Regions from separate parts of the Enterobacter sp. HK169 genome, predicted to be linked through region 2. Evidence: predicted binding sites of a transcription regulator. Region 2 holds the regulator's gene; each other region holds the start of a gene.
What was found. The regulator PhoB, encoded in region 2, activates phosphate uptake and scavenging genes when phosphate is short. The targets are predictions, from matches to a motif close to CTGTCATAAAACTGNCNNAT.

Region 1 (3,281 bases), 1.7 Mb from region 2:
TCTGCATTAACGGTAAATCCAAATCGCTGAGCGAGCTGTTTATGTCTCACCCGCCGCTGGATAAACGTATCGAAGCGCTGCGCAGTGGGGAATACCTGAAGTAACGCTAAGAACCCTAATAAGCCGGGCAGGAGAACACTCCGCCCGGCTTTTTTTATGCCTGAACTTTGGGCTGGGTCACCCGCAGGCCGCTGACGACCGCCGCGAGGGAAGCAAGGGCTCCCGCGGTGAGAAGCGCAACGTGGTTGCCGTTTTGTCCGGCGAGGTTAAACATCAGGGCGACCAGCGCTGCGCCGCTGCTTTGTCCCAGAAGGCGCGCGGTCCCCAGCATGCCGCTGGCACCACCGCTGCGATGGCGCGGCGCGGAGGTGATAATGGTGTGATTGTTAGGGGACTGGAACAGGCCAAACCCTGCGCCGCACAGGATCATGCGCCATATTATGTCCAGATCGGTTGGCGAGGACGGTAGCAGAGCCAGCGCGAAAAGGCCTGTCGCCATCACCGCCAGCCCCAACGCTCCCAATAAACCGGCATGGACGCGTTCAATTAAGTAACCTGCCAGCGGCGCCATCACCATGGTCGCCAGCGGCCAGGGGGTTAACAGCAGGCCGGTCTCCACTTCTGAACGGCCGATCGCGCTCTGCAGAAAGAAGGGCAGAGAAACCAGAGCCAGCATCTGGGCGCAGAACGAGCAGACGGACGTGCAAATGGAGAGGGAAAAGAGGGGAATACGCAGCAGATCGACCGGCAGCAAAGGCACGGGGAGAGTGAGCTGGCGGCGAACAAAGAAGAAGCCGATCGCCAGCAGGGCGATGAGCTCCGCGCCGGTAAGCATCAGGGACTGTCCCTGCGCAAAGCCGCTCAGCGCCGTAATCAGCAGGCCAAAGGTCAGGGCATTCATCACCGCACTCGCCACATCGAAGCGCGGCATGGTGCTTTTGGGACCGTTAGCGGGAAGAAAGCGCAGGGCAAAGAATATAGCGACAATGCCCAGCGGCACGTTAATAGCAAACAGCCATTGCCATGACGCAACGGAAAGGATCGCCGCCGCTATGGTTGGCCCGGCGGCTGAAGAGACGGCCACGATGAACGAGTTAATCCCCATGCCGCGCCCCAGATGACGCTGAGGATAAATTAAGCGGATTAACGCCGTATTTACGCTCATGAGCGCCGCGCCGCCAAAACCCTGCGCAATGCGGGCAAGCGTCAGGGTATGCAGTGAATCTGAAAGTGCGCATAACAACGACGTGAAGGTGAAAACCACCAGACCGCATTGATACACCCGACGGTAACCGAACATATCGCCCAGGAAAGAGAACGAGAGCAGGGAAACCACAATCGCAATCTGATAGGCGTTAACGATCCATATCGAACTGGCGGGAGAGGCGTGCAGGTCGCTGGCGATGGTTGGCAGGGCAACGTTCGCGATTGCGCCGTCAAGGACGGCCATTGAGATACCAATAATGATGGTCGCTATAGCGCCATACCGCTGGGGTAAAGGCAGGCCATCGGAAAGGGTCTTTTCCATTAGGATTAAAAAAGCTCAGCGTGAAATTATTCTCAGGGTAACTATTTTAGCATTGTTACAGCCGCGATATGTCGCAGATTTGTAACGAAGTAAACGCGGATTGATTGCAGGTGACATGACGGGAACTTATAATAAAAACCGGTTCTGATTTTTATAAAACACTCTCTATGAGGTGGTAAATGGCTATTGCGGATTTGGATAAACAGCCAGATTCTGTTTCTTCCGTGCTGAAGGTGTTTGGTATCTTACAGGCGCTGGGGGAAGAGCGTGAAATAGGTATTACAGAGTTGTCGCAGCGCGTGATGATGTCTAAAAGCACCGTATATCGCTTTTTGCAAACCATGAAGTCGCTGGGCTACGTAGCCCAGGAAGGCGAATCTGAAAAATACTCTCTGACGCTGAAGCTGTTTGAGCTGGGCGCCCGTGCGCTACAAAATGTTGACCTGATCCGCAGCGCTGATATTCAGATGCGTGAAATCTCTCGCCTGACCAAAGAGACCATCCATCTCGGCGCGTTGGATGAAGACAGCATTGTGTACATCCATAAAATCGACTCCATGTACAATTTGCGCATGTATTCGCGCATTGGTCGTCGCAACCCGCTCTACAGCACCGCGATTGGTAAGGTTCTGCTGGCGTGGCGCGATCGTGAAGAAGTGAAGCAGATCCTCGAAGGCGTGGAATACAAGCAAAGTACCTCACGAACCATTACCAGCACGGACGCGCTGTTAACGGTGCTCGATCGCGTACGCGAACAGGGGTATGGCGAAGATAACGAGGAGCAGGAAGAAGGGCTGCGCTGCATCGGCGTTCCGGTATTTGACCGCTTTGGGGTTGTGATCGCGGGCTTGAGTATCTCCTTCCCGACCTTACGCTTCTCCGAAGAGCGCCTGCATGAATATGTGGCTATTCTGCACACTGCCGCACGTAAGATTTCTGAACAGATGGGTTACCACGACTACCCGTTTTAACCTCTGCTCGTATAAAAAAACGCCGCATCTGTTGCGGCGTTTTTTTTGCCAGTCATTTCACCGGCCGATTAGCCATTATCAATCACGACGGATGTCTTACGCAGGACCGGACAGTGGGTCAAGCCAACGATCCCGCTGTCAGTATGCAAATATTGCGCAGTGCTCGCGCCCTGTGCTGTTAAATATTTACATTGAATCCCTAACCCGGCTGCGTTCTCGGTGCTTCCCACGAGCACACCGTAACCCGTGAGCAGAAGGCCAATCCAGACGATGGCCAGCGCAATAATTGTTCGAATGATGAAGCGCATCATTAACCTCTTTTGTCGTTGTTATCATAAAGCTAGCGTAAACGGTTTACACGATGAAACAAGTGCAGGATTCTGAAAAAAAGCGCGATGGCGGTACAGTTAGTCCTTGTTTAAGATAAGCGTGATAACCTCGTTACATCAGGTTTTTAGACGGAGTGTGGAGTGAAAAAAATACGCTGGGTAATTCTGATTATCGTGCTGATAGCGTGCGTGGTGTTATGGACGCAGACGATCAACGTGATGTGCGATCAGGATGTACAGTTTTTTAGCGGCGTTTGCGCAATCAATAAGTTTATTCCGTGGTAATACGCATTTTTTCTCAAGGTGATTTCCTTCCTTCGCGCCAGTGGTAAAATAGACGTTTTTATTGAGGTGGTGAAATGGGTGAGTTACTGAATTCAGGGCTGCTGAATATGGCATCCCTGATGATTTCTTTGGTTGTTCTGCTTGTGGGCCTGGTCATTTGGTTTTTCG
Region 2 (3,281 bases):
GGCACTCGGCGGTGTCGCGCGTCATCAGGTCGTTTTGCGCCTGAGAGACCTTCTGCAGGCGCGGCGTTTCGTGATAAAGCGCCAGACAGATGGCGTCGAGCAGGGTGGTTTTACCTGCCCCGGTCGCGCCGGTAATGGCAAACAGCCCGTTGCTGGCAAACGGCTCCGCGGTAAAGTCAATTTTCCACTCGCCCTTGAGGGAGTTGAGATTTTTCAGGCGCAGGCTCAAAATTTTCATGCGTTTTCTTCCTCATCATTGAGCGCATGCAGGGTATGGCTGAACAGTTCGCTGAGTCTTGCGCGCTTCGCGTCGTCAATTTCCTCCTGCGAGAGCCTGCGTTCAAACACCTCTTCAACCCGAAGCTCACTGAGCGTTTCACGTTGAGCGCTTAACAGAATTTTCTCGCGCTGCTCGCGGCTGCGGCGTACCAGTAAGACTTCGACGGGTAAATCTTCCGTCAGCGCCTGTATTTTACGCTGCATATCGTGCAGGTAGTCGTCGGTGGTGATTTCGATATCCAGCCAGACGGGCGGGTTAAGCGCTGTTCCGCGCCACTGCTCAAGCTGGGCGGTAATGGCGGCAAGATCGCCCCTCAGCACCGCCAGCGGCTGGGTGACCGGGACCTCCAGCGTCTCGACGGCGTGAAGTTTTCCGTCGGAAAAGCTCACCAGATGGACGGATTTGGCCTTGCCCGTTTCGTCAAAGCTGAGCGAAATTGGCGAGCCGCAGTAGCGGATGTGCTCGCTGCCGCCGACGATCTGCGCCCGGTGAATATGTCCGAGCGCAATGTAGTCGGCTGGCGGGAAGTTCTGCGCCGGAAAGGCATCCAGCGTGCCGATATAGATGTCACGTACGGCGTCACTTTTACTGGCCCCGACGGTGGTGAGATGCCCGGTCGCAATCACCGGAATCGGCTGGTCGCCGCGCAGGGCGCAGGCATCGGCGTGCTGCTGGTGATAATAATCGGTGATGGCCTGCAGGAGATGCTGCTGCTTTTCCGCACCCGACAGCCCCGCCTGGCTTTGCACGATGTCCCGCGGACGCAAAAACGGAATGGGGCACAGCACCGCCCCCGGCGTGCCGTCGCGTTTTTTCAGGATCTGCGGGGCGTGCCCGGCGCTGGCGACGACGGTGGTATTGAGAAATGCCAGGATGTCACGAGATTCATTGAGCGTCGCGACGGAATCATGGTTGCCGGCGACAATCACCAGATGACAGCCGGTTTGCTGCAAATTCACCACGAAGCGGTTGTACAGTTCACGCGCATAGCTGGGGGGCGAGCCGGTATCAAAGATGTCACCCGCCACAATAATCGCGTCCACCTCGTGCGTCCGGGCCGTTTTCAGCAGCCAGTTCAGGAAGGCTTCATGTTCAGCCGCACGGCTTTTGCTGTAAAAATTTTGACCCAGATGCCAGTCCGAGGTGTGAAGTATGCGCATAGCTGATCCGTGGCAAAAAAGAGAAAGCAGGATTATAAACGTTCAGAGACGGGAAAATAACCGCTGTAATAAAACAACGGTTTGCCCGTTATCGTGGTACTGTTTTTCATAAATCTGTCATAAATCTGACGCATAATGGCGCCGAATTACAAACTTGTAACTTAAATAAGATAAGACAGGGCAAAGTATGGCGAGACGTATTCTGGTCGTAGAAGATGAAGCTCCAATTCGTGAAATGGTGTGCTTCGTGCTCGAGCAAAACGGCTTCCAGCCGGTTGAAGCGGAAGATTATGACAGCGCAGTGAACCAGCTGAATGAACCCTGGCCCGATCTGATTCTGCTGGACTGGATGTTGCCCGGCGGCTCCGGACTGCAGTTTATCAAACACCTGAAGCGTGAAGCGCTGACCCGCGACATCCCGGTTGTGATGCTCACGGCGCGCGGAGAAGAAGAGGATCGCGTGCGCGGTCTGGAGACCGGCGCGGACGATTACATTACTAAACCGTTCTCTCCAAAAGAGCTGGTTGCCCGCATTAAAGCCGTGATGCGCCGTATTTCGCCGATGGCGGTGGAAGAGGTGATTGAGATGCAGGGGCTGAGCCTTGACCCCACCTCACACCGCGTCATGACCGGTGAGAATCCCCTCGACATGGGGCCTACCGAATTTAAACTCCTGCACTTCTTTATGACCCACCCGGAACGCGTTTACAGCCGCGAGCAGTTGCTGAATAACGTCTGGGGAACTAACGTGTATGTCGAAGACCGGACGGTTGACGTACATATTCGCCGCCTGCGAAAAGCACTGGAACTGAGCGGCCACGATCGCATGGTGCAGACGGTCCGCGGCACGGGTTATCGTTTTTCTACCCGTTTCTGAACAATGACAGGAGTGTGACGCGTGCTGGAACGTCTGTCATGGAAAAGGCTCGTCTTTGAACTGATCTTATGCTGTATTCCGGCCTTCCTTCTGGGGGCCTTTCTTGGACACCTGCCGTGGTTTCTGCTGGCGTCGGTCACCGGGCTGCTGATCTGGCATTTCTGGAACCTGCTGCGCCTCTCCTGGTGGCTGTGGGTTGACCGAAGTATGACGCCGCCGCCGGGAAGCGGCAGCTGGGAGCCGCTGCTGTACGGTCTGCATCAGATGCAGATGCGTAATAAAAAGCGTCGCCGCGAGCTGGGAAGCCTGATTAAGCGTTTTCGCAGCGGTGCAGAGTCGCTGCCGGATGCCGTTATTCTGACGACCGAAGAAGGGACGATCTTCTGGTGTAACGGCCTTGCGCAACAGCTGCTGGGCCTGCGCTGGCCCGATGATAATGGTCAGAATATCCTCAACCTTCTGCGTTATCCCGAATTTACGCTGTATCTGAAAAAGCGTGATTTTACCCGCCCGCATAATCTGAAGCTCAATAATGGTCGCCATCTGGAAATCCGCGTGATGCCCTACAGCGATAAACAGTGGCTGATGGTGGCGCGCGATGTCACCCAGATGCACCAGCTGGAAGGGGCGCGTCGCAACTTCTTCGCCAACGTCAGTCACGAACTGCGTACACCGCTGACCGTGCTTCAGGGATACCTGGAGATGATGCAGGAGCAAACGCTTGAAGGCGCGCCGCGTGAAAAAGCGCTGCACACCATGCGCGAGCAAACGCACCGGATGGAAGGGCTGGTGAAGCAGCTGCTGACGCTCTCGAAGATTGAAGCGGCGCCGTCGCTCGCGCTAAATGACACCATTGATGTGCCGATGATGCTGCGGGTCGTTGAGCGTGAAGCGCAGACGTTAAGCCACAAAAAGCATCACCTGACTTTTGAGGTCGACAATACGCTGAAGGTGCTGGGCAGCG
Region 3 (3,281 bases), 1.0 Mb from region 2:
AAACCGTAGGGCGGGTAAGCATAGCGCCACCCGCCATCTTCGTTAAATATATCCTGTTAGTACAGCGCTTTACCGCTGCTGTCTTTCACGTTGGTTTTCCATGCAGCGCGAATCTGCTCAACCACGTTGTCCGGCAGGGTAGCGTAATCCAGGGCGTTAGCCTGTTTGCCGCCGTTTTTGTACGCCCAGTCGAAGAACTTCAGCACTTCGGCGCCCTGCTCAGGTTTCTTCTGCTCTTTGTGAACCAGGATGAAGGTGGTAGAGGTGATTGGCCATGCACCTTCGCCTTTCTGGTTAGTCAGATCCTGCGCGAAGGATTTGCTCCAGTCAGCGCCTTTCGCCGCGTTAGCAAAGTTCTCTTCGGTCGGGCTAACCGGTTTGCCGTCGGCTGAAACCAGTTTGGTGTAGGACAGGTTGTTCTGCTTAGCGTACGCATACTCTACGTAACCAATTGAGCCAGGCAGACGCTGTACGAACGCGGCGATACCGTCGTTACCTTTACCGCCCAGACCGGTTGGCCAGTTAACGGTAGAGCCGGAGCCGACTTTAGATTTCCACTCTTCGTTCACTTTTGCCAGGTAGCTGGTGAACACGAAAGAGGTACCGGAACCATCCGCGCGGCGAACCACGGCGATGTTCTGAGAAGGCAGCTTCAGGCCTGGGTTGAGTTTAGCGATCGCTTCGTCATCCCATTTTTTGATTTTGCCCAGGTAGATGTCACCCAGCGTTTTGCCGTCCAGCACCAGCTCACCCGACTTCACGCCCGGCAGGTTGATGGCCAGAACCACACCGCCGATCACGGTAGGGAACTGGAACAGGCCTTCCTGAGCCAGCTTGTCATCAGACAGCGGAGCGTCTGATGCGCCGAAATCAACAGTGTTCGCGGTAATTTGTTTAACGCCACCGGAGGAGCCGATACCCTGATAGTTAACCTTGTTACCGGTTTCTTTCTGGTAGGTATCCGCCCATTTGGCATACACCGGCGCAGGGAAGGTTGCACCAGCGCCAGTCAGGCTTGCTTCTGCAAATACAGAGAACGCGCTCAGAGATAAGGTCGCGGCGACAACAGTTGCGACAGTGGTACGCATAACTTTCATAATGTCTCCTGCAAGATTTTCGTAAATCGTTGTTTAGTGGCTACGATGAGCAAAATAGGACAAACAGGTGACAGATAAATGTACGAATTATGACAGTTTTATGACAACGAAAATTTCACTTAAAAACAAGCAAAATAAAGCTTATTTTTCATCGCGTTAGCCGCTTTTATGACAAGGCGTTTTCAGAAATATTTTCTTTATGTGACACTGAAAAAAGTAGCTGAAGATGACAAATTGTCATTATTAAAAACGAGAAAGGATTGATTAAAAACAAGCCGGGCAGGATAAAAAAGCTCCACCCGAAGGTGGAGCCTGAAGGGATTATTCTACGGTAACCGATTTCGCCAGGTTACGCGGCTGGTCAACGTCGGTACCTTTGATTAGCGCAACGTGATAGGCCAGCAGCTGCAGCGGAACGGTGTAGAAGATTGGTGCAATCACCTCTTCCACATGCGGCATCTCGATGATATGCATGTTGTCGTTGCTGACAAAACCGGCATCTTTGTCGGCGAAGACGTACAGAACACCGCCGCGGGCGCGCACTTCTTCGATGTTAGACTTCAGTTTTTCCAGCAGTTCGTTGTTTGGTGCCACAACGATGACCGGCATATCCGCGTCAATCAGCGCCAGCGGGCCGTGCTTCAGCTCGCCAGCCGCATAGGCTTCAGCGTGAATGTAGGAGATCTCTTTCAGCTTCAGCGCGCCTTCCAGCGCAATCGGATACTGATCGCCACGACCCAGGAACAGGGCGTGATGTTTGTCAGAGAAATCTTCCGCCAGCGCTTCAATGCGTTTGTCCTGAGACAGCATCTGCTCAATACGGCTCGGCAGCGCCTGCAGGCCGTGAACGATGTCGTGCTCAACGGACGCATCTTCACCTTTCAGACGCGCAAGCTTCGCCACCAGCATCAGCAGAACGGTCAGCTGAGTGGTAAACGCTTTGGTGGAGGCCACACCGATTTCTGTGCCCGCTTTGGTCATCAGCGCCAGATCGGACTCACGCACCAGCGATGAGCCAGGGACGTTACAGATAGCCAGCGAGCCCAGGTAACCCAGCTCTTTAGACAGACGCAGAGCTGCCAGCGTATCCGCCGTTTCGCCGGACTGGGAAAGGGTGATCATCAGGCTGTTACGACGCACCGCGGATTTGCGATAGCGGAATTCAGACGCGATTTCCACATCGCACGGCACGCCCGCCAGGGATTCAAACCAGTAGCGAGAAACCATACCGGAGTTGTAGGAGGTGCCGCAGGCCACGATCTGAATATGCTCGACCTTGCCGAGCAGTTCGTTCGCGTTTGCGCCCAGCTCGCTCAGATCCACTTCACCGTGGCTGATGCGCCCGGTCAGCGTGTTTTTGATGGCGTTTGGCTGCTCGTAAATCTCTTTCTGCATGTAGTGACGGTAAGCGCCTTTGTCGCCCGCGTCGTACTGCAGATTCGATTCGATCTCCTGACGTTTCACCTGCTCGCCTTTGGTATCGAAGACGGTCACGCTGCGACGGGTCACTTCCGCGATATCACCCTCTTCGAGGAAGATAAAGCGACGGGTAACCGGCAGGAGCGCCAGCTGGTCAGAAGCGATGAAGTTTTCGCCCATGCCCAGACCGATAACCATCGGGCTACCGGAACGCGCGGCCAGCAATGTGGACGGATCGCGGGAATCCATGATCACCGTACCGTACGCACCGCGCAGCTGAGGGATAGCACGCAGCACCGCATCACGCAGTGTACCGCCCTGCTCCAGCTCCCAGTGCACCAGGTGAGCAATCACTTCGGTGTCAGTTTCAGAGACGAAGGTGTAGCCGCGCGCTTTAAGTTCTTCGCGCAGCGGTTCGTGGTTTTCGATAATGCCGTTGTGCACGACCACGATGTGTTCAGACACATGCGGGTGCGCGTTACCTTCAGACGGTTCGCCGTGCGTCGCCCAGCGGGTGTGCGCAATACCGGTACCACCGTGCAGCGGATGTTCTTCCGCGGCCTGGGCCAGCATCTGCACTTTACCGAGACGACGCAGACGGGTCATATGACCTTCTGCATCGACGACAGCCAGACCGGCAGAGTCGTAACCACGGTATTCCAGACGACGTAAACCTTCGAGAAGGATTTCAGCAATATCACGCTGCGCAACTGCGCCAACAATTCCACACATAATTTTAGATTCCGAATTTAGGCATTATGCCTG

Region 1: kdgR (DNA-binding transcriptional regulator KdgR) is a predicted target of PhoB. The motif match lies at 1,597-1,616, and genes of this name have one in related genera.
Region 3: pstS (phosphate ABC transporter substrate-binding protein PstS) is a predicted target of PhoB. The motif match lies at 1,185-1,204, and genes of this name have one in related genera.

Annotation. Positions count from the first base shown of each region.
Region 1 is NZ_CP017087.1:1,116,089-1,119,369, reverse strand. It holds gene htpX (protease HtpX) at 1-104, shown strand, start outside; gene EnteroDNA1_RS05410 (MFS transporter) at 155-1,528, opposite strand; gene kdgR (DNA-binding transcriptional regulator KdgR) at 1,708-2,499, shown strand; gene EnteroDNA1_RS05400 (YobH family protein) at 2,568-2,807, opposite strand; gene mgrB (PhoP/PhoQ regulator MgrB) at 2,970-3,113, shown strand; gene EnteroDNA1_RS05390 (YebO family protein) at 3,188-3,281, shown strand, end outside.
Region 2 is NZ_CP017087.1:3,931,925-3,935,205, forward strand. It holds gene sbcC (exonuclease subunit SbcC) at 1-238, opposite strand, end outside; gene sbcD (exonuclease subunit SbcD) at 235-1,440, opposite strand; gene phoB (phosphate response regulator transcription factor PhoB) at 1,628-2,317, shown strand; gene phoR (phosphate regulon sensor histidine kinase PhoR) at 2,339-3,281, shown strand, end outside.
Region 3 is NZ_CP017087.1:2,926,565-2,929,845, reverse strand. It holds gene pstS (phosphate ABC transporter substrate-binding protein PstS) at 57-1,097, opposite strand; gene glmS (glutamine--fructose-6-phosphate transaminase (isomerizing)) at 1,419-3,248, opposite strand.